2 regions of the Pseudomonas sp. Ma2-10 genome follow, and region 1 is predicted to be linked to the other one. Evidence: predicted binding sites of a transcription regulator. Region 1 holds the regulator's gene; the other holds the start of a gene.
The links. The regulator FliA, encoded in region 1, starts transcription of late flagellar genes. The targets are predictions, from matches to a motif close to CTAAAGTTTNNNNNNNNNNNGCCGNTAA.

Region 1 (11,697 bases):
CCCGGGACCGGGGCGATTTCGGTGTAACGCAGGACTTCCTGAACGCGCATCACGTTGATGCCGTAGGTTTCATTGTCCAGCTTGAAGGTTACCCATTGCAGGATCGGATCTTCGGAACCCTTTGCAGACGACGCCTTATCATTCATACCCTGACCCCTCGAAAAACCGCCCTAGCGGTATATGTTCTGTGCGACGGCAATCACTGCCGTCACGTGCTTGTTATGTTGGTTTATGAGTCGGTCTGGTGCCGCTCATGTGCTTTGCCCCGCCGCTGGCGATCAACTCGGCCAGTGCGGAAACGTCGAGCAATGCACACATGTGTTCAATCACAGTGCCCGCCAGCCATGGCCGTTGACCTCGGTGACTGCGCCATTTGATTTCGTTCGGGTCCAGGCGCAACGAGCGGCTGACCTGATGCACCGCCAGCCCCCACTCGTAGCCCTGAACCGAAATAACGTATTGCAAGCCTTGACGGAAATCGTCGCGGTAGCGGTCCGGCATGACCCAACGCGCGGTGTCCAATACTTTCAGGTTGCCGGCCTGGCTTGGCAGAATCCCAAGGAACCATTCCGGCTGACCGAACAGCGGTGTCAGCTCGTGACCGGCCAAAGAATAAATAGAGCCCAGACACACCAGTGGCACCGCCAGGGTCAGCCCGGCGACATCGAACAACAGGCATTCGAATGGCTCGGCGGCCCAGGACGGGCGACCATCGGTTTCCACTGGCGGCGGCGTGTTGCTCGGTGGCAGGTGGACTTCGACCACCGGTGGCACCAAGGCTTGCAGCTGCGGGGCGATGGTCGAGATCGGTACGAGAACCGGCACCGGTGCTTCGATCACGGCTACCGGCACGGCAACCACGGCGGGGTTCTGTGCATCACGAGCCTGCTCTTCGAGCACCGCTGCCTGGAAATCGTCCAGCGCAGCTTCAACTTCGACCGCGTCAACAACCACAACGGTTTCAACCAGCGCTTCGATTTCCGGCGGCAACTCTAACGTCGCCTCCATCAGCAAGCTGTCCAGATAGGACTGCAGCGCCAGTTGCGGACGCGAGGTGGTCTTGACCGGCCGATTCATGGGAGCACCAGGCTAGGAAGGCTCATCTCACGCCACCTGCGGAACAAGTTGTGCTGCCAGCAGATGTTTGAGCAACGCGCGATAGGCCAGCACCCCTCGGCTCTTGCCGTCGAACTGCGAAGGCGTCACACCGGCACGGCTGGCGTCACGCAAACGGGTGTCGACAGGGATGTAGCCCTGCCAGATGTCTTCCGGGTATTTGTCGCGTAACACCCGTAGCGTTCCGAGGGAGGCCTGCGTGCGGCGGTCAAACAGGGTCGGCACGATGCTGAACGGCAGCGCCTGTTTGCGCGAACGGTTGATCATCGCCAGGGTATTGACCATGCGCTCCAGGCCTTTGACCGCCAAGTGTTCGGTCTGCACCGGAATCACCAATTGCTGGCTCGCCGCCAAGGCATTGACCATCAGCACGCCGAGCAACGGCGGGCTGTCGATCACGGCGTAATCGAAGTCCTGCCAAAGTTGCGCCAGGCTCTTGGCTATCACCAGGCCCAAGCCACTCTGCCCCGGCGACTGGCGCTCGAGGGTCGCCAGCGCAGTGCTTGATGGCAGCAGGGAAATACTCTCGTGGCTGGTGGGCAACAACAACTGACCGGGCAAGCCTTGCGGCACACTGCCTTTGTGCAGGAACAGGTCGTAGCTGCTGTGTTCCAGGCTGTCGGGGTCGTAACCGAAATAGCTGGTCATGGAGCCGTGGGGGTCGAGATCGACCACAACCACGCGCTTGCCCGCCTCGGCCAGTAAACCGGCTAAAGCGATAGAGGAAGTGGTTTTACCAACACCACCCTTTTGATTGGCGACTGCCCAGACTCTCATTCGGATTGTTCCTCCCGGTCGAAATGGTCGACCGAGGAAAAGCTCAACGTATTAATGCGGGTGACGGAGAATTGACGGCACTCTCTCGTCCCGGCGACTTGACCGGGGTCGGTGCAGTTTGTGTGCCAGCACGCTTCAACGCGGCATCCGGTTTCGCATTGGCCGTTCCGGTACCGGTGAGGCTGCGGCGTACATCGAGATTTCGCGACACTACCAGGACGACGCGACGGTTACGCGCCCGGCCCTCGGCAGTGGCGTTGTTGGCCACTGGCTGGAACTCGCCGTACCCCACCGACGCCAGACGACCGGGGTTCACACCCTGCATCGCCAGCATGCGCACGATGCTCGCCGACCGGGCCGAGGACAGCTCCCAGTTGGTCGGGTATTGCGCGGTGCGGATCGGTTGATCATCAGTGAAACCTTCGACGTGAATCGGGTTGTCGAACGGCTTCAGAATCACGGCAACCTTGTCGATGATGTTGAACGCGATGTCACTGGGCATGGCGTCGCCGCTGCCGAACAACAGGCTGGAATTGAGTTCGATTTCGACCCACAGTTCGTTGCCGCGAATCGTCATCTGATTGGAGCTGATCAAGTCGCCGAACGCGGCGCTGATGTCGTCAGCGATACTTTTGAGCGGATCGTTGGCACCCGCAATACCGGCGTCGACCTGCTCGGCGTCTTTAACCAGCGGCTTGGCCGGGGTCACGGTCTTCGGTCGCTCGTCGCCGATCGGGATCGGCTTGAGGGCGCGGTCAGAGTCGGTAAAGACCCCGATCAGCGCTTCGGAAATGACCTTGTACTTGCCTTCGTTGATCGAAGAAATCGAGTACATCACGACGAAGAAAGCGAACAGCAACGTAATGAAGTCGGCGTACGAAACCAGCCAACGCTCATGGTTTACATGTTCTTCAGGTTGGCGACGACGAGCCATAATCCATTACCCCCATCAATCCATGAAGCCCTGAAGCTTCAACTCAATAGAGCGAGGGTTTTCACCTTCGGCGATCGACAGAATGCCTTCCAACAACATTTCGCGATAACGCGACTGCCGCAAAGCGACGGACTTGAGTTTGGCGGCAATCGGCAGCAGCACCAGGTTGGCACTGGCCACGCCGTAGATGGTCGCGACAAAGGCCACGGCAATGCCGCTACCCAGTTGCGATGGATCGCCCAGATTGCCCATCACATGGATCAGGCCCATCACCGCACCGATGATGCCGATGGTCGGCGCGTAGCCGCCCATGCTTTCGAAGACTTTGGCGGCTTCGATGTCGCGGCTTTCCTGAGTGTAGAAATCCACTTCCAGAATGCTGCGAATCGCTTCCGGCTCGGCGCCGTCCACCAGCAGTTGCAGGCCTTTGCGCGAGTAGTTGTCAGGTTCGGCGTCGGCTACGCCTTCCAGACCGAGCAGGCCTTCCTTACGCGCGGTCAAGCTCCAGTTCACAACGCGATCAATGCCACCGGCCAGGTCCACGCGGGGTGGAAACAGGATCCAGGCCAGAATCTGCATGGAGCGCTTGAAGGCGCTCATCGGTGACTGCAGCAGCGCCGCACCGACGGTTCCGCCGATAACGATCAACGCCGCCGGGCCGTTGGCCAGGGCGCCGAGGTGGCCACCTTCAAGGTAGTTGCCGCCAATGATGGCGACGAACGCCATGATGATCCCGATGAGGCTTAAAACATCCATCAGATACAAGCCTCGACCAGATGCTTGCCTATATCGTCCAGGCCGTACACCGCGTCGGCGAGTTCAGCTTTGACGATGGCCATCGGCATGCCGTAGATCACGCAGCTGGCTTCATCCTGAGCCCAGATCGAGCTCCCGCCCTGCTTGAGCAGACGCGCGCCTTCGCGACCATCGGCGCCCATGCCGGTCAATACGACCGCCAGAACTTTGTCACCGTAAGACTTGGCGGCGGAACCAAAGGTGATGTCCACGCACGGCTTGTAGTTCAGACGTTCGTCGCCCGGGAGGATCTTCACCGCGCCACGGCCGTCGATCATCATTTGCTTGCCACCCGGTGCCAGCAATGCCAGGCCCGGACGCAGGATGTCGCCATCCTCGGCTTCCTTGACGCTGATGCGGCAGAGCTTGTCCAGACGTTCGGCGAAGGCCTTGGTGAAGGCAGCCGGCATGTGCTGGATCAATACGATCGGTGCGGGGAAATTGGCCGGTAATTGGGTCAGAACCCGCTGCAAAGCAACCGGACCGCCAGTGGACGTACCGATGGCGACCAGTTTGTAGGCTTTGCGTTTCGGCGTTGGCGACGACGAGGCCGGTGCGTGCGTACGCGCCGGAATCGGCGCCGGTGCCGGACGCGCAGGCGTGCTGCTGCCGTAGCTGCTGACGCTCGAAGGTGCAGGCGTCGGGGCGGGCGCGGCGACAGGCACCGGTGCGCTGTAGGTGTTGGCGCGACGGTTACTGCGCGAAATGCTGAGAATTTTCTCGCACAGCAGTTGCTTGACCTTCTCCGGGTTGCGGGAGATGTCTTCGAAATTCTTCGGCAGGAAATCCACCGCGCCGGCATCCAACGCATCGAGGGTTACCCGAGCGCCTTCATGGGTCAGCGAGGAGAACATCAACACCGGGGTCGGGCAGCGCTGCATGATGTGCCGCACCGCCGTGATGCCATCCATCATCGGCATCTCGTAGTCCATGGTGATCACGTCTGGCTTGAGGGCCAGCGCCTGATCAATCGCCTCTTTTCCGTTGGTCGCCGTGCCGACGACCTGGATATTCGGATCCGCTGAAAGAATTTCCGAGACGCGGCGGCGGAAAAAACCCGAATCATCCACCACCAGGACTTTAACTGCCATAAACACTCCGTTAGACGGAGCGAGGCTCAGTCGCCCCGCCCCACCAGAATCAAATACGCCGTGCGGCGTAACGCTTGAGCATGCTGGGAACATCGAGAATCAGCGCAATGCGGCCGTCACCGGTGATGGTGGCGCCGGACATGCCCGGGGTTCCCTGGAGCATTTTGCCCAATGGCTTGATGACCACTTCTTCCTGGCCCACCAGTTGATCGACGACGAAGCCGATCCGCTGAGTGCCCACCGAAAGGATCACCACATGGCCCTCGCGCTGCTCTTCGTGAGCAGCGGAGCTGACCAGCCAGCGCTTGAGGTAGAACAAGGGCAGCGCCTTGTCCCGCACGATTACCACTTCCTGGCCATCCACCACGTTGGTGCGCGACAGGTCGAGGTGGAAGATCTCGTTGACGTTCACCAGCGGGAACGCAAACGCCTGGTTGCCCAACATGACCATCAGCGTCGGCATGATCGCCAGGGTCAACGGCACCTTGATGACGATCTTCGAGCCCTTGCCCTTGGTCGAATAGATATTGATGGTGCCGTTGAGCTGGGCGATTTTGGTTTTCACCACGTCCATGCCCACGCCGCGTCCGGAGACATCGGAAATTTCGGTCTTGGTCGAGAAACCCGGCGCGAAGATCAGGTTGAAGCAATCGGACTCGCTGAGGCGATCCGCTGCATCCTTGTCCATCAAGCCTTTCTTCACGGCAATGCCGCGCAGAACATCGGCGTCCATGCCCTTGCCGTCATCGGAAATCGACAGAAGGATGTGGTCGCCTTCCTGTTCAGCGGACAGGATCACCTTGCCGCTGCGAGGCTTGCCCATCGCTTCACGCTCGGCCGGCTCTTCAATACCGTGGTCGACCGAGTTGCGCACCAAGTGGACCAGCGGGTCGGCCAGGGCCTCGACGAGGTTTTTGTCGAGGTCGGTTTCTTCGCCGACCAGTTCCAGGTTGATCTCTTTCTTGAGCTGGCGAGCCAGGTCGCGAACCAGACGCGGGAAGCGTCCGAAGACCTTCTTGATCGGCTGCATCCGGGTCTTCATGACCGCGGTTTGCAGGTCGGCCGTGACCACGTCGAGGTTCGACACGGCCTTGGACATGGCTTCGTCACCGCTGTTGAGGCCCAGACGGACCAAGCGGTTACGCACCAGTACCAACTCACCGACCATGTTCATGATTTCGTCGAGACGCGCGGTATCGACCCGCACGGTGGTCTCGGCTTCGCTGGCCGGTTTTTCCGGCGGCGGCGCGGATGGGGCACGAGCCGGAGCCGGGGCAGCAGCGGCAGGCTTCGGCGCTTCGGCTTTAGGCTCGGGCGCTTTGGCAACGGGTTTGGGTGCAACAGCCTTGGCAATTGGCGTCGCAGCCGAAGCGCTGGTGCCCGAGGCGGTACCGACTTCAGTGAACGTGCCTTTACCGTGCAATTCGTCGAGTAGCGATTCGAACTCGTGATCGGAGATCAGATCGCCGCCCGCCACTTTAGCGATTGGCGCAGCCGGGGCCGGGACCGCAGCAATAGCCGATTCCAGCGCATCAACGGCAAAATTACCCTTGCCGTGCAACTGATCGAGCAGTGCTTCGAACTCGTCGTCGGTGATATCGGAGCTGTCGCCTGCCGCTTTCGGGGCAGCCGGTGCGGCCGGCGCCGGGGCTACCGCATCGACGGCGAACTGGCCTTTACCGTGCAGTTGATCGAGCAACGACTCGAACTCGGCATCGGTAATTTCGTCGCTGCTCGCCACATTACTGCTCGGGGCTTGCGGGGCTTGCGCCTGAGCCTTGACGGCGTTCAGCGAGTCCAGCAGTTGTTCGAATTCGTGATCGGTGATGTCACCCGATTCGCTCTCGGCGGCAGGTTGTTCCACCACCTCGGCGACCGGTGCCGTTTCATCGGCGATTTGCGGCTCGGCCAGACGGGCCAGTGCCGCAAGCAATTCTGGCGTGGCAGCCGTGATCGGGCTGCGCTCGCGGACTTCGGTAAACATGCCGTTCACCGCATCCAGCGCTTCGAGAACCACGTCCATCAGTTCCGAGTCGACGCGACGCTCACCCTTGCGCAGGATGTCGAACACGTTCTCGGCGATGTGACAGCACTCCACCAGCTCGTTGAGCTGGAGGAAGCCGGCGCCTCCTTTTACAGTGTGAAAACCGCGAAAAATTGCATTGAGCAAGTCCGCATCATCGGGTCGGCTTTCAAGCTCGACCAGCTGTTCGGACAGTTGCTCTAGAATCTCGCCGGCCTCAACCAGGAAATCCTGAAGGATCTCTTCATCGGCGCCGAAGCTCATTAAGGGGGTGCTCCTAAAGGTCTAAAAACCTAAAAACCTAAAATCCAAGACTGGATAGCAAATCGTCCACATCGTCCTGACCGGACACAACATCTTCTCTTTTATCGGCATGAATCTGCGGACCTTCACCCTGAGAGAGATGTTTTTGCGGATCTTTTTCTGCACGCATCGCTTCACGGTCATGTTCGATGCCCGCAAAGCGGTCCACCTGACTGGCCATAAGCACGAGCTTGAGCAGGTTGCTTTCAACTTCGGTGACCAATTGGGTCACGCGCTTGATCACCTGACCGGTGAGATCCTGGTAATCCTGAGCGAGCAGAATGTCGTTGAGGTTGCCCGACACAACGCGATTGTCTTCGCTGCTGCGTGTCAGGAAACCGTCGACTCGCCGAGCCAACTCGCGGAACTCTTCAGCCCCGACTTCGCGACGCATGAACCGTCCCCAGTCGGTGCTCAAGGCCTGGGCTTCGTTGCTCAGGCCGTTGACCAGCGGCGTGGCGTTTTCCACCAGGTCCATGGTGCGGTTGGCAGCAGCCTCGGTCAGCTTGACCACGTAACCCAACCGCTCGGTGGCATCCGTGATCTGCGAGACTTCCTCGGCTTGCGGCATGTTCGGGTCAATCTGGAAATTGACGATCGCGCTATGCAACTCGCGAGTGAGCTTGCCCACTTCCTGATACAGGCCACGGTCACGGGTCTGATTGAGCTCATGGATCAGTTGCACAGCGTCGCCGAACCTGCCTTTTTCAAGGCTTTCGACCAGTTCGACCGCGTGTTTTTTCAGGGTCGACTCAAAATCGCCCTGTGAAGATTCTTTATGCTCCATAGCTCCCCCGTGGCGCAGTTGCTCAACCGATGCGTTCGAAAATCTTTTCGATCTTGTCTTTCAACGCCTGGGCCGTGAAGGGTTTGACCACATAGCCGTTTACACCGGCCTGGGCCGCTTCGATGATCTGCTCGCGCTTGGCTTCAGCGGTCACCATCAGCACTGGCAAGTGCTTGAGTTTTTCATCGGCGCGCACGTGGCGCAGCAGGTCGATACCGGTCATGCCAGGCATGTTCCAGTCTGTTACCAGAAAGTCGATGCTGCCGCTGTTGAGCACCGGAATGGCAGTAGTGCCATCGTCGGCCTCGACAGTGTTGGTGAACCCAAGGTCACGCAACAGGTTTTTAATGATCCGCCGCATCGTTGAGAAGTCATCAACGATGAGGATTTTCATGTTCTTGTCCAATTCGACCTCCAAGCAGTCTTAAACGCGCCCAGCACCTGGACGCGCCATTTCATTCAATCCGGCAAAGCACTCAATGACTGTCTGGAGCACAACAGATCGTGACCGGCAAGGTTCAACACCCCACCAGCCGCGTTCGCAGTGTCCCCACACTGCCTTCAGCGCGCTCGCCACTCCCCCAAACGCCCCCGCAAACGGGCCGCGCACTGGCTGTGTAACTGGCTGACCCGAGATTCGCTGACCCCCAGGACCTCACCGATTTCCTTGAGATTCAACTCTTCGTCGTAGTACAGCGCCAACACCAGTCGCTCACGCTCCGGCAAATTGGCAATCGCGTCCGCCAGCGCCGCCTGGAAGCGTTCATCTTCCAGATCGCGTGACGGCTCGAGATGAGCACTGGCGCCATCCTCGTGCAGCCCTTCGTGTTCGCCGTCCTGCAACAGATCGTCGAAACTGAATAACCGGCTACCCAGGGTGTCGTTCAAAATCCCGTAATAATCGTCGAGACTCAATTGGAGTTCGGCCGCAACCTCGTGATCTTTAGCGTCACGACCGGTTTTAGCTTCAATCGAGCGAATGGCATCGCTGACCATCCGGGTATTGCGGTGGACCGAACGTGGCGCCCAATCCCCCTTACGCACTTCATCGAGCATCGCGCCACGGATTCGAATGCCCGCGTACGTCTCGAAGCTCGCACCTTTGCTGGCGTCGTATTTGGTCGACACTTCAAGCAGGCCGATCATACCGGCCTGAATCAGGTCTTCGACCTGGACACTGGCCGGCAGACGCGCCAGCAAGTGGTAGGCAATGCGTTTAACCAGTGGCGCGTAACGCTCGATCAGCTCGTACTGCGCGTCACGTGCCGACTTCTTGTAGAAGTTGTAGCCACTGGCTGTCATAGCACCGGTCCTGCGGTTTGTTGCACGAGGCGCTCGACGAAAAACTCCAGGTGACCACGCGGGTTGGCAGGCAGCGGCCAGGTATCGACCTTCTGTGCAATGGCCTTGAACGCCAATGAACACTTGGACCGCGGGAAGGCTTCGTAAACGGCGCGCTGCTTCTGCACCGCCTTGCGCACACTTTCGTCGTAAGGCACCGCACCGACGTATTGTAAGGCGACGTCAAGGAAGCGATCCGTGACCTTGGTCAACTTGGCGAACAGGTTGCGCCCTTCCTGCGGGCTCTGGGCCATGTTGGCCAGGACGCGGAAGCGGTTCATGCCGTAATCGCGGTTAAGCAGTTTGATCAGTGCGTAGGCGTCGGTGATCGAGGTCGGTTCGTCGCAGACCACCAGCAACACTTCTTGCGCTGCGCGGACGAAACTGACGACCGAGTCACCAATACCCGCCGCGGTGTCGATCACCAGCACGTCGAGGTTGTCGCCGATATCGCTGAACGCCTGGATCAGGCCGGCGTGTTGAGCCGGGCTCAAATGAACCATGCTCTGTGTACCGGACGCGGCCGGGACGATGCGGATGCCGCCGGGGCCTTGCAACAGTACGTCGCGCAGCTCACAGCGGCCTTCGATCACGTCGGCCAAAGTACGTTTGGGTGTCAGCCCCAGCAGTACGTCGACGTTCGCCAGCCCCAGATCGGCGTCCAGCAGCATGACGCGCCGGCCGAGCTCAGCAAGAGCCAGGGACAAGTTCACTGACACGTTAGTCTTCCCGACGCCACCTTTGCCGCCGGTCACCGCGATCACCTGTACGGGATGCATGCTGCCCATGAATTTTTTTTACCTTGTCTTACTTAGACGGAGGCCACATTACTGGCTGCGCGTTCACTAACTGAACAATGCATGGCAGACCATCGATGTAGGTACAAAAACTGTTTATTAATACCTCAGCCGACCTGCTTGGTCGGGCTGTGGTAAATATCAGCGAACATGTCAGCCATGGCTTCTTCGCTGGGTTCTTCTTGCATTTGCACGCTGACGGCGCGACTGACCAACTGATGACGACGCGGCAGATGCAAATCATCCGGAATCCGCGGGCCATCGGTCAGATAGGCCACCGGCAATTCATGACTGATGGCCAGGCTCAGCACCTCGCCCAGACTTGCCGTTTCATCCAGTTTAGTCAGGATGCAGCCAGCGAGCCCACAACGCTTGTAACTGTGATACGCAGCCGTTAGAACCTGTTTCTGGCTGGTGGTTGCCAACACCAGATAATTTTTCGATTTGATGCCACGACCGGCCAGGCTTTCGAGCTGCATGCGCAGTGCCGGATCGCTGGCCTGAAGGCCCGCGGTATCGATCAGCACCACGCGTTTGCGTAGCAAAGGCTCCATCGCCTGCACCAGCGATTGGCCCGGATCGACATGCGTCACCGACACATTGAGGATCCGGCCCAACGTCTTGAGTTGTTCCTGAGCACCAATGCGGTAGCTGTCCATGCTGACCAGCGCGATATTCTGCGCGCCGTACTTGAGCACGTAACGGGCCGCGAGTTTGGCCAGGGTGGTGGTCTTGCCCATGCCGGCGGGGCCGACCATGGCAATCACGCCGCCCTCTTCCAGGGGCTCGACTTGCGGTGTGGCGATCATCCGCGCCAGGTGCGCCAGCAACATGCGCCAGGCCTGACGGGGTTCTTCAATATCGGTAACCAGCGCCAGCAAATCGCGCGACAACGGGCCGGACAGGCCAATACGTTGCAGGCGACGCCAAAGATTGGCCTGGGCCGGACGGCTGCCTTGCAGCTGATTCCAGGCCAGGGAGCCGAGTTGCACTTCCATCAATTCGCGCAGGCTGTTGAGTTCGAAACGCATCGAGTCGAACGCCCGTGGGTCGACGCCACCGGTGACAGGTGCCGCAGCCGGTGCAGCACGGCGGGGTTCGGTGTAGGTCGCCTCGATCAGCGGCTCCGCGGCGGTCAATGGCAGGCCGGCGAACAATTGGCGATTGGTGGACTTATCGCTCTCGCCATCGCTGCGCAGGCTCAGTTCGGCCTGGGCGGTGACGATCCGCGATTGGGTCTTGCGTAGCTCGTCTTCAAGCTCCATGTTCGGAACGCGCGGAGCCAGCGCCGACAGCTTGTAATCCAGGGCAGCCGTCAGTTCAACACCACCGGCGATCCGGCGGTTGCCAATGATAGCGGCATCAGCGCCCAGCTCATCACGAACCAGCTTCATGGCCTGACGCATATCGGCGGCGAAAAAACGCTTAACTTGCATAAACCACTACCTCAGCCGTTGGGCCCTACTGTCGCAACGATGGTCACTTGCTTGTTGTCAGGAATTTCCTGGTAAGCCAACACATGCAAACCCGGAACTGCCAATCGGCCGAATCGCGACAGCATCGCGCGAACCGGACCGGCTACCAACAGAATCACCGGTTGACCTTGCATTTCCTGACGCTGCGCCGCATCGATCAACGAGCGCTGCAGTTTCTCAGCCATGCTTGGCTCCAGCAGAACACCCTCTTCCGAGCCTTGCCCTGCCTTCTGAAGACTATTGAGCAATATTTGTTCC
Region 2 (11,697 bases), on a different contig from region 1:
GTTTTTCTCGAAGATTTCGCCGTAGTTACCGACTTGTTTGACGATTTGCACGACCCAGTCTTTCGGCAATTTCAGATCCTTGCCGTATTCACCGTCAGCGCCCAGCAAACGGGCGACGTCCGGGTTCTTGGTCGACTTGGCTTCAGCCTCGACGTTTTTCGACGTGATACCAGCTTCTTCGGCGTTGAGCATTGCATAGCCAACCCAACGAACGACCGCCAGCCACTCATCGTCACCATTACGCACGACCGGCCCCAAAGGCTCTTTGGAAATTGTTTCCGGCAGAACCACATAACTTTTAGGCGAGGCCAGTTTGGTGCGCTGTGCATACAGCTGGGATTTGTCGGAGGTCAACACGTCGCAACGACCAGATTCCAGCGACTTGGCGCTTTCATCGGAGGTGTCGAAAGTGATCGGGGTGTACTTCAGGCCATTGCCACGGAAGTAGTCGGAAACGTTCAGCTCGGTGGTGGTACCGGCTTGAATACAGATGGTCGCGCCATCCAGTTCCTTGGCACTTTTCACGCCCAGCTTACTGTTAACCAGAAAGCCTACGCCGTCGTAATAGGTGATGAAGCCAGGAAACTTCAAGCCCATGCCCGCGTCACGGGAGCTGGTCATGGTGGTGTTACGCGACAGCACGTCAATTTCGCCGGACTGCAGCGCGGTGAAGCGTTCTTTAGCGTTCAACTGGCTGAATTTGACTTTGGTCGCGTCACCGAAGACGGCAGCGGCCACAGCGCGGCAAACGTCAGCATCGATCCCCAGGATCTTGCCGGTAGAGTCCGGAACCGAGAAGCCCGGCAGACCATCACTGACGCCGCACTGCACGAAACCTTTCTTCTGCACTGCATCCAGGGTTGCGCCCGCCTGAGCGAACCCACTGACACCGAGTACTGCGGCTGCAGTCACGATAGCCAGGGTGGATTTCAACATTTTCATTCAAACCTCCAGTTTTGCTCTTGTTGTGTCGGAGCTTGAGTCCAGTCGCACCCTTATGAGGCGTTGTTGACCCGTGTTGGCTTTTTTTGGGGTCAACCGACGTAAGACCTGCGCTATGAGTCTAGTAGGAGAAAATCCACATCATGGACAACTCACTTCTCACCAATCGGCCGAACGGGCGGTAACCCTTTCACGTTCGCGAAGCCCGTAGCGGCCACTGGCGAACATCCATCACCGGATTTTTTGCTATCCCACCGCCAGCAGTACACTGATAGTGTTACCGCAAGGCGCGAGATGAGCTGCACCGTATCCCCATAGCAAAGCCCGTACCAGACCGCTCGCCGAAGCAATTGTGCGGCAGGTCAATAGCAAAACTTGTAGCCTTGCGACATCTTCTTAACTGATCAACCAGGCACGCCCTCAGACCTCGCACTCAATGAGAGCGCCTGCACAACATTGGAGCAACCATGACCGAGCCCTTGATTCTTCAGCCCGTCAAGCCCGCAGACGCCTGCGTTATATGGCTGCACGGCCTGGGCGCCGATCGCTACGACTTCTTGCCGGTGGCCGAGGCGTTGCAGGAAAGCCTGCTGACGACCCGCTTCGTTCTCCCTCAGGCACCGACCTGCGCCGTGTCCATCAATGGTGGTTACGAGATGCCGAGCTGGTACGACATATTGGCCATGAGCCCCGCGCGCGCGATCAACCGCGAGCAGCTGGAAGAGTCGGCACAGAGGATCGTCAATTTGATCGAAGTGGAGCGAGCCAGCGGAATAGACGCCTCGCGGATATTTTTGGCAGGTTTTTCCCAAGGTGGCGCAGTGGCGTTACACACCGCGTTTCTGAAATGGCAGGGACCGCTGGGTGGCGTACTTGCCCTCTCGACCTATGCGCCGACCTTCAGCGATGAACTGGAGCTTTCCGCCAGCCAGCAGCGCATTCCCGTGCTGTCTTTACACGGCCAGTATGATGACGTCGTTCAAAATTCAATGGGCCGCACCGCTTACGAGTATTTAAAGCAGCATGGTGTCACCGTGACATGGCAGGAATACCCAATGGGTCACGAAGTGTTACCCGAGGAGATTCGCGACATTGGTGTCTGGCTCACCGGGCGTTTGCGTTAACTGTTTATGTGAAAAGCAGCCCATTGATCCATCCCACTACGCCGCGCCCGATTCTTGCATTACACTGGCCGGCGTATATTCCTTAACCAATTGATGAGATGACCGTGCTCAAAGCACTCAAGAAAATGTTCGGTAAAAGCGAGACTGAGCAACTCGCGCCAGTCTCCAGCGCCCCGTCTCACCATCCCAGCCACCGCACCGACGGTAATCAGTCTGGCCGGACCGCAACCGTAGCGGTACCGAAGCACGAGCCGATGACCACACCGGCCGTCCAACCCGCTGAGGCTCAGGCCTCTGAAGAACCAAGCAGCGAAGCTGCGAAACCTGCCAGGCCGCGTCGCGAACCGAAGCCAAAAGCACCGGTTATCCCCTGGAAACTCGAAGACTTCGCCGTCGAACCCCAGGAAGGCAAAACCCGTTTCCACGATTTCAAACTCGCCCCCGAACTGATGCACGCCATCCAGGACCTGGGCTTCCCGTATTGCACGCCGATCCAGGCACAAGTCCTCGGCTTCACCCTGGCCGGCAAAGATGCCATTGGCCGCGCCCAGACCGGTACCGGCAAAACCGCAGCGTTCCTGATTTCGATCATCACCCAGTTGCTGGAAACCCCGCCGCCGAAAGAGCGTTATATGGGCGAGCCGCGGGCGCTGATCATTGCGCCGACCCGTGAACTGGTGGTGCAGATCGCCAAAGACGCAGCCGACCTGACCAAATACACCGGTCTGAACGTCATGACGTTCGTTGGCGGCATGGACTTCGACAAGCAGCTCAAGCACCTCGAAGCCCGTCATTGCGACATCCTCGTGGCCACACCGGGCCGCCTGCTGGACTTCAACCAGCGTGGCGATGTGCACCTGGACATGGTCGAAGTCATGGTTCTGGACGAAGCCGACCGGATGCTCGACATGGGTTTCATCCCACAAGTGCGTCAGATCATTCGCCAGACTCCGCCGAAGAACGAGCGTCAAACGCTGCTGTTCTCCGCCACCTTCACCGAAGATGTGATGAACCTGGCCAAGCAATGGACCACCGACCCGTCGATCGTCGAGATCGAGTCGCAGAACGTGGCCAGCGAAAACGTCGAGCAACACATCTACGCCGTGGCCGGCGCCGACAAATACAAACTGCTCTACAACCTGGTCAACGACAACGGTTGGGAGCGGGTGATGGTGTTTGCCAACCGCAAGGATGAAGTGCGGCGCATCGAAGAACGTCTGGTGCGCGACGGCGTCAACGCCGCGCAGCTGTCCGGCGACGTGCCGCAGCACAAGCGCATCAAGACCCTGGAAGGTTTCCGCGAAGGCAAAATCCGCGTACTGGTCGCCACCGATGTCGCCGGTCGCGGCATCCACATCGACGGCATCAGTCACGTGATCAACTTCACCCTGCCGGAAGTCCCGGACGACTACGTGCATCGTATCGGTCGTACCGGTCGTGCCGGCGCCGATGGTGTGTCCATCAGTTTTGCCGGTGAGGATGACTCCTACCAGCTACCGTCCATCGAGGCGTTACTGGGTCGCAAGATCAGCTGCGAAACGCCAGCGACGCATCTGCTGCGAGCGGTTGAGCGCAAGCGCCCATAACGCGGGTCGCACTAAAAGAGGCGCAGCCGGAAACGGACTGCGCTTTTTTTTCGTCCGGCTTTTTTTCAACAGGAGCTTGCTCGCAATAACTAAAAGTCCATAATGGACAAATTAGTTTACTTCTAGCGCTCGGAGCCGACCATGCCCAGTACGCCTTATGTGATCACCCAACCTCAGGCCCGCGAACTGCTGGCGCAGGTCGACGTTCCGCAGATCCTGCGCAAACTGTTCCGCGACCTGGCCGTCGGGCAGGCGGTGCAACCGGCGCAGCAACTGGTGGAGTTCCCGCAGGGCGCTGGCGACTTCATCAACTACCTGGGTGTATTGGCCAAAGACGGCGTTTACGGGGTCAAGACCTCGCCGTACATCGCGCGTGAACAAGGTCCGCTGGTGACCGCCTGGACGTTGCTGATGTCGATGCAGACCGGCCAGCCGTTGCTGCTCTGCGATGCAGGCGAGCTGACTACGGCACGCACCGCCGCAACAACCGCCGTGGCGGTCGACGCCCTCGCCCCGCTGAAGGCCCGACGCCTGGCAATCATCGGCAGCGGCAAGGTTGCCCAGGCGCACGTGCACTACGTCAAAAGCCTGCGCGACTGGCAGAGTATCAACCTCTACTCGCCGAGCCTGAACCACAAGAATCCCGAAGTATTGGCACAGCTCCAAAGTCTCGACCCTCGCCTGACCATCGTCGACAGTCGCGAAATGGCCGTTCAAGACGCCGACGTGATCATGCTCTGCACCTCGTCCGCAGGCCCGGTGATCGACCCGTCAAGCGTGAGCAAACCGGCACTGATCACCTCCATCAGCACCAACGCTCCGCGTGCCCACGAAGTGCCGCCGCAGAGCCTCAATGACATGCAAGTGTTCTGCGACTATCGTCTGACCACCCCAGACACCGCTGGAGAGATGCTGATAGCCGGTGAACAACATGGCTGGGACAAAAACGCGATCATCGGCGACCTGCCCGATCTGCTCAGCGAAAAAATCCAGCGCCCCGACTACGACCGTCATGTGTTCTTCCGCTCCATCGGCCTGGGCCTGGAAGACATCGCACTGGCCAATGCCCTTTATCATTTGCAACGGCACGGCGCTTGAGCCCGGCCCCACAGGAGACGTTCATGAGCCAGGCAGATTTCATCATCATCGGCGGCGGGATTGCCGGCGCTTCCACCGGTTTCTGGTTGTCGCAGCACGCCCGAGTGATCGTGCTCGAGCGCGAATCCCATCCGGCTTACCACTCCACCGGACGTTCAGCCGCACTGTTCACCGCCGCATACGGTACGCCTCAAGTTCGGGCGCTGACCCAGGCCAGTCGTGATTTCTTCGACGCGCCGCCCGCCGGTTTTTGCGAACATCCGCTGCTGACCCCGCGAGGCGAGATGACCGTGGATTTCACCGGGGACCCGGACGAACTGAACAATCAATACCTGAGCGCCAAAGCAACGGTGCCACAGATGCAACGGCTCAGTGCCGACGAGGCCTGTGTGCGCCTGCCGATTCTGCGTCGGGAAAAAGTCCATGGTGCGATTTACGACCCGACCGCCAGCGACATCGACACCGATGCCTTGCACCAGGGTTACTTGCGCGGTATCCGACGCAACAAAGGTGAAGTTCATACCGACAGCGAGGTCCTGAGCCTGACCCGGGACACCGAAGGTGTGTGGCACGTGCAAACCAGCGGTCAGACCTTCAGCGCCCCGATCATCATCAATGCGGCAGGCGCCTGGGCCGATACAATCGGCGAACTGGCCGGTGCCAAACCGCTGGGCCTGCAACCCAAGCGCCGTGCGGCGTTCATCTTCGCCGGTCCTGAGGGCGTGGACATCCACCAGTGGCCAATGCTGGTCAGCCTCGACGAATCCTTCTACATGAAGCCCGACGCCGGAATGTTCCTCGGCTCGCCCGCCAACGCCGACCCGGTGGAACCGCACGACGTTCAGCCCGAAGAGTTGGACATCGCGATGGGCATCTACCAGATCGAAGAAGCCACCACCCTGACCATCCGCCGCCCGACCCGCACCTGGGCTGGCTTGCGCAGTTTCGTGAGCGACGGTGATTTGCTGTCCGGTTTCGATCCGCAGGTACCGGGGTTTTTCTGGGTAGCGGCACAAGGCGGTTATGGCATCCAGACTTCGCCGGCCATGGGCCAGGCCAGTGCGGCACTGGTACGCGGTGAAGCCTTGCCTGAGCATCTGACTCGCTTCGGTCTGAACACCCAGATGCTCTCCCCGTCGCGGCTGGGCTGACGTTCGGACGCAGGTGACGTGTGGACACGATTACGGCAAACTTCCAGCGCCCTTTTTTGACAGGGCGCTGATGCTGTCTGGAGCACCACTTTATGAACGCCCAAGAACAAAAACCGGCCGGTGATGACTCTGCATTGAAGAGTTCGCCGCTGGGCAATTTCCGTGCGATCGCCGATGCCATCGCCACATTGTTCTTTCCTCACGCCGAGGTGGTGCTGCACGATCTGCGCACGCAGAAGGTCGACTACATCGCCAACAACCTGTCCAAACGGGAAATAGGTGACGACTCGGCGCTGGAGGACATGCTCAGCGAAGAGATCAGCGAACGAAACATCGGGCCGTACGAAAAGCTCAATTGGGATGGCCAGAAGATTCGCAGCCTGAGCAGTGTGCTGCGCGACAGCGAAGGTCATCCGCTGGCGGTGCTGTGCATTAATCTGAATATATCGTTGTTCGAAAATGCCAAAGCCGCGCTGGACCTGTTCCTGTCGCCCAGCAAGTTGATTGCGCAACCTGACTCGCTGTTTCGCGATGACTGGCAGGAGCGCATCAACACGTTCCTCCACGCCTGGCTGCGCGAACGTCAGCTGAGCCTGAACCTGCTGACCCGTGACCATAAACGCGAACTGGTGCTGGCACTGCACGCCGAGGGCGCCTTCAAAGGCAAAAGCGCGTCCAACTATGTGGCGAACGTGCTGAACATGGGGCGGGCAACGGTGTACAAACATTTGAAGGAACTGAAAGGCTGAACCCTGCGGCGAGAAAGCTTGCTCCCCGCCACAGAGTACCCGGCGTTAGCGTTACTCCAGGGCCGAAGCCGGCCCGAAGAATTCGTAACGGCTTTGCTTCTCCGGCACACCCAACGCTTTCAGGTGACGCTTGACCGCCGCCATGAAGCCTTTAGGTCCGAGGAAGTAAGCGTCCAGGTCACGCTGCTGCGGCAACCACTCGCCCAGTTGTTCCTGACTCAACAGACCAACCTTGTGCGCCGCCGGACTCACGCCATCATCTTCGTCGTAGCAATAGAAGCGTTTGAGTTGCGGATGACGCTCGGCCAAGCCATCAATCCAGTCACGGAACGCGTGAACGCTACCGTTACGCGCGCAGTGGATAAAGTGCACCGGCCGTTCGGTCGCCAGCGCCGCTTCGAGCATCGCCAGCGTCGGCGTAATACCGACGCCGCCGCTGATCAACACCAGCGGTTTGTCGCTGTCGGTCAGGGTGAATTCACCCGATGGCGGGAACAACTGAATGGTTGCGCCTACATGCAGTTGATCGTGCAGGTGGTTGGAGGCGCGACCGCCGGCCTCACGTTTGACACTGATCCGGTACTGGCCCTTGTTGGCCAAGGCCGACAGCGAATAGTTACGACGAATCTCTTCGCCATCGAGGATCAGCTTCATGCCGATGTACTGACCTGGCTCTGCCGCCAGAATCGGGCCTTTGTCGGCCGGTTCGAAGTAGAACGAGATGATTTCCGCACTTTCCTCGACCTTGGCCGCCACGATGAATTCCCGCGCCCCGCGCCAGCCGCCCGGTGCCTGTTCCTTCTGGTCGTAGATGCTGGTTTCGGCGCCGATCAGGATGTCGGCCAATTGACCGTAGGCAGCTCCCCAGGCGGCCATCACTTCAGGGGTGGCGATCTCCTCGCCCAGCACTTCGGAAATGGCTCGCAGCAGGCACGCGCCGACAATCGGGTAGTGTTCCGGGAGGATTTGCAGGGCCACGTGCTTGTTGATGATCTTGGCCACCAGGTCGCCCAACTGGTCGAGCTGGTCGATGTGCCGCGCATACATCAGGACACCATTGGCCAGGGCGCGCGGCTGATCGCCACTGGCCTGGTGGGCCTGGTTAAACAGCGGGCGAACTTGCGGGTACTCGGACAACATCATGCGATAGAAATGAGTGATCAATGCTTCGCCACCACTTTCCAGCAAGGGCACGGTAGATTTGACGATTGCACGGTCTTGAACGCTAAGCATAAGGCGACTCCTGATCTACTTGAATTGCTAACTGACTGCCTTGTACCTATCAGTTTCCGTGCCAAGATATAAAACCTTATAAATCAAGTAGTTAAACTTTACATAGTCATTTGGACACACACTGACTTATAGTCATACCGACTACATGGAGTCACTATGACTGCAAAATCGCTACTGACCGCACTGCTGCCACTGGTCTCCGACCTGTCCCGCGAACTCCCCGAAGGCGAGCGCTATCGGCGCTTGCTCGAAGCCATGCGCGCCTTGCTCCCATGCGATGCTGCTGCCCTGCTGCGCCTTGATGGCGAGTGGCTGGTGCCGCTGGCCGTCGACGGGTTGAGTACCGACACCCTCGGCCGACGCTTCAAAATCAGTGAACACCCTCGTTTCGCAGCGCTGCTCAGCAGCCACGGCCCGACCCGTTTCGCCGCCGACAGCGACTTGCCCGACCCTTACGACGGACTGATCGACGGCCTCGATGAGCATCTGGAAGTCCACGACTGCATGGGCTGCCCGCTGTTTATCGACGAGCGCCCATGGGGTTTGCTGACCCTCGACGCCCTCGATCCGGAGCGCTTCGAACCGATCGAACTGGACGCCCTGGATGCTTTCGCCAGCCTCGCCGCCGCCACGGTCAACGCCGCCGAGCGCATCGAACGCCTGGCCAATCGTGCCGAAGACGAACATCAGCGTGCCGAGGTTTACCGACAAGCCAGCGGCCAGCAGAACCGCGAGATGATTGGCCAGAGTAAGGCCCACAAACGGCTGGTGGAAGAAATCAATCTGGTGGGCGGCAGCGATCTGACCGTGCTGATCACCGGCGAAACCGGGGTTGGCAAGGAACTGGTCGCCCAGGCCATCCACGCCGCATCACCTCGGGCCGACAAGCCGATCATCAGCCTCAACTGTGCCGCGCTGCCGGACACGCTGGTGGAGAGCGAATTGTTCGGCCACGTCCGCGGCGCCTTCACCGGCGCGATGAACGATCGGCGCGGCAAGTTTGAACTGGCCAATGGCGGCACGCTGTTTCTCGATGAAGTCGGTGAACTGTCCCTGACCGTCCAGGCCAAGTTGCTGCGCGTGCTGCAAAGCGGTCAGTTGCAGCGATTGGGATCGGATAAAGAACATCAGGTGGACGTACGCCTGATCGCCGCGACCAACCGCGACCTGGCGGAGGAAGTGCGCAGCGGCCGCTACCGTGCCGATTTTTATCATCGCCTGAGCGTTTATCCATTGCTGGTGCCCGCACTGCGTGATCGCGGGCGGGATGTGCTGCTACTCAGCGGCTATTTTCTCGAGCAGAACCGCTCGCGCATGGGCCTCAACAGTCTGCGCCTGAACAGCGATGCGCAAGCTGCATTGCTGGCGTATGCATGGCCGGGCAATGTGCGGGAACTGGAACATCTGATTGGCCGCAGTGCCTTGAAGGCACTGGGTAACTGCAAGGAGCGGCCGAAAATTCTCAGCTTGAGTGCCGCGGATCTCGATTTGCCCAATGGCAGCGTTGAGGTTGCAGCCGAGCCAGTCCCTGTCAACCCGGCTGCTTTGGTCGCAGGAGACTTACGGGCGGCGACCGAGGACTATCAGCGTCGACTGATCAACGCCTGCCTGGAACGGCACCATAACAACTGGGCGAGTGCGGCGCGTGAGCTAGGCTTGGATCGGGCGAATCTTGGAAGAATGGCCAAGCGACTGGGAGTGAAGTGAAGGCCTCATCGCGAGCGTGCTCGCGATGGCGTCATACCGTTCACCTGAATTGCTAAAGCCTACCCGCAACAAGTCGATAACCCGATATCGATAGCAGTTGGCGATCCTCGCGCTCGCCCGTCACCTTTTTCCACAGAAGGTTTTTATGTCTTCAAACAAAGCCCGCGCAGATTCACTTTCGCTTTTGCTGTTTACCTTGCGCAGCGGCAAGCTGATGGCGATCAACCTGCTGAAAGTCAGTGAAATCATTCCCTGCCCGGCGCTGACCAGGCTGCCGGAGTCGCACCCCCACGTCAAAGGCATCACCACCCTGCGCGGTGCATCGTTGTCGGTGATCGACCTCAGCCGTGCCATTGGCGAACGGCCGCTGGAAGACCCCAACGGTGGCTGCCTGATCGTCACCGATGTCAGCCGCTCCAAGCAGGGTTTGCACGTTCAAGCCGTGAGCAAGATCGTCCACTGCCTGACCACCGACATCCGTCCGCCGCCCTTTGGCGCTGGCGGCGTGCGTTCGTATATCACTGGCGTGACCTCGGTCGACGGTACGTTGGTACAGGTGCTGGACATCGAAAAAGTGATCCATGGCATCGCCCCGGCACAGATCGAAACGGCCCCGACCGAACTGAGCATGGAAGACGCCGAAGTACTCGGCAACGCGCGGATTCTGGTGGTCGATGACAGCCAGGTGGCGCTGCAGCAATCAGTGCACACCCTGCGCAACCTCGGCCTGCAATGCCACACCGCCCGCAGCGCCAAGGACGCCATCGACTGCCTGCTGGACCTGCAAGGCACGGCCCAGCAGATCAACCTGATCGTCTCAGACATCGAAATGTCCGAGATGGACGGCTACGCCTTCACCCGTACCTTGCGTGAAACCCCGGACTTCTCGCACCTCTATGTGTTGCTCCACACTTCCTTGGACAGCGCGATGAACAGCGAAAAGGCCCGTCTTGCCGGCGCGAACGCGGTGTTGACCAAGTTCTCCTCGCCAGAACTGACCAAGTGCCTGATCGAAGCAGCCAAGGCTGTCGCTGAACAAGGTCATTGAGGCTTGAGCGAGGAATTCTGCTTGCTGATGCGGCGCAACCTCGCTGAAGTTGTGCCTGCGATCTCTTGGCCTCAGGGTATTGTCCTCAGTGAATACCGCCCCGAACTGGCAGAAGCTGTTCATCGTTTGATGGAACGGGGTTATCAGCAAGGTGGCGGTCGCGTGCCGACACTGGACGTCTGGCAACAACGTTTTGAAACCGACCCTGAATATGATCCGAGCCTGTGCTTTATCGCTCTGGATGCCAAAGGTCTTGCCGGTGTTTGCCAATGCTGGACAAGTGCCTACATCAAAAACCTGGTGGTGCATCCACGGGCTCAGAGGCAAGGATTAGGACACGCGTTGCTGCTACATGCTTTCAAGATATTTCAGCAAAGACGCGAAGGTTTTGTGGATTTGAAGGTACTGGAAGGCAACCTTCGGGCGCAGCGTCTGTATGAAAACGGCGGAATGCGAGTAATCCGCCGGGAACCGGTTCCGGCCTGACATACTCAGACCTTGGTCAATACCCCCCCAAGGATGCCGAACATGAACGCCTCGACCCTTACCCTCCTCTGTCTCGCCGCTCTCGCCACCCAGGCCCACGCCTCCAGCCCCGACGCCTGGGCCGCTTACGACAAAACGGTGCTCGTCAGTTGCACCAAAGCCAGCGGCTTGACGAACGCCAAGCCCATGGGCAACGCCGCGCAGTTCGATGACCGGGTTGGCTACAGCGCACTTCTGCTGCAAGGCCAATACCCGCAAAAACACATGAAAGGCCAGCAAGGCACCGAACTGTGTCTCTACAACAAGAAAAGCAAAACCGCTTACGTCACCGAATGGGACTCCATCCGCTCCACCACCAAGGTGCAGTGACTGGCGCATAACTTGCTTCGATAGCGGCCTTTGCGGCGGCATTCTGTCGCCGATTCATCTCCTTTTATACGACTGGCCGTTCAATGAATACGACGTTTTCCTGCGTAGGTTGTGGCAAATGCTGCAACGACCACCACGTGCCCCTGACCCTGCCTGAAGCCCGGATGTGGGCCGCCGATGGCGGTCAGGTCATCGTGCTGGTGG

Region 2: the regulator FliA is predicted to act here: its motif matches at 9,643-9,670, upstream of ACXPVS_RS22740 (chemotaxis protein CheW).

Annotation. Positions count from the first base shown of each region.
Region 1 is NZ_JBTEYL010000028.1:27,881-39,577, reverse strand. It holds gene ACXPVS_RS23945 (chemotaxis protein CheW) at 1-146, opposite strand, end outside; gene ACXPVS_RS23940 (CheW domain-containing protein) at 220-1,077, opposite strand; gene ACXPVS_RS23935 (ParA family protein) at 1,105-1,893, opposite strand; gene motD (flagellar motor protein MotD) at 1,937-2,827, opposite strand; gene ACXPVS_RS23925 (flagellar motor protein) at 2,843-3,583, opposite strand; gene ACXPVS_RS23920 (protein-glutamate methylesterase/protein-glutamine glutaminase) at 3,583-4,713, opposite strand; gene ACXPVS_RS23915 (chemotaxis protein CheA) at 4,763-7,000, opposite strand; gene ACXPVS_RS23910 (protein phosphatase CheZ) at 7,038-7,826, opposite strand; gene ACXPVS_RS23905 (chemotaxis response regulator CheY) at 7,849-8,220, opposite strand; gene fliA (RNA polymerase sigma factor FliA) at 8,388-9,128, opposite strand; gene fleN (flagellar synthesis regulator FleN) at 9,125-9,955, opposite strand; gene flhF (flagellar biosynthesis protein FlhF) at 10,072-11,400, opposite strand; gene flhA (flagellar biosynthesis protein FlhA) at 11,412-11,697, opposite strand, start outside.
Region 2 is NZ_JBTEYL010000025.1:3,979-15,675, forward strand. It holds gene ACXPVS_RS22700 (amino acid ABC transporter substrate-binding protein) at 1-942, opposite strand, end outside; gene ACXPVS_RS22705 (alpha/beta hydrolase) at 1,410-2,066, shown strand; gene rhlB (ATP-dependent RNA helicase RhlB) at 2,165-3,652, shown strand; gene ACXPVS_RS22715 (ornithine cyclodeaminase family protein) at 3,794-4,750, shown strand; gene ACXPVS_RS22720 (NAD(P)/FAD-dependent oxidoreductase) at 4,774-5,901, shown strand; gene ACXPVS_RS22725 (helix-turn-helix transcriptional regulator) at 5,994-6,650, shown strand; gene hmpA (NO-inducible flavohemoprotein) at 6,702-7,883, opposite strand; gene norR (nitric oxide reductase transcriptional regulator NorR) at 8,040-9,590, shown strand; gene ACXPVS_RS22740 (chemotaxis protein CheW) at 9,736-10,638, shown strand; gene ACXPVS_RS22745 (GNAT family N-acetyltransferase) at 10,666-11,124, shown strand; gene ACXPVS_RS22750 (hypothetical protein) at 11,167-11,493, shown strand; gene ACXPVS_RS22755 (YkgJ family cysteine cluster protein) at 11,577-11,697, shown strand, end outside.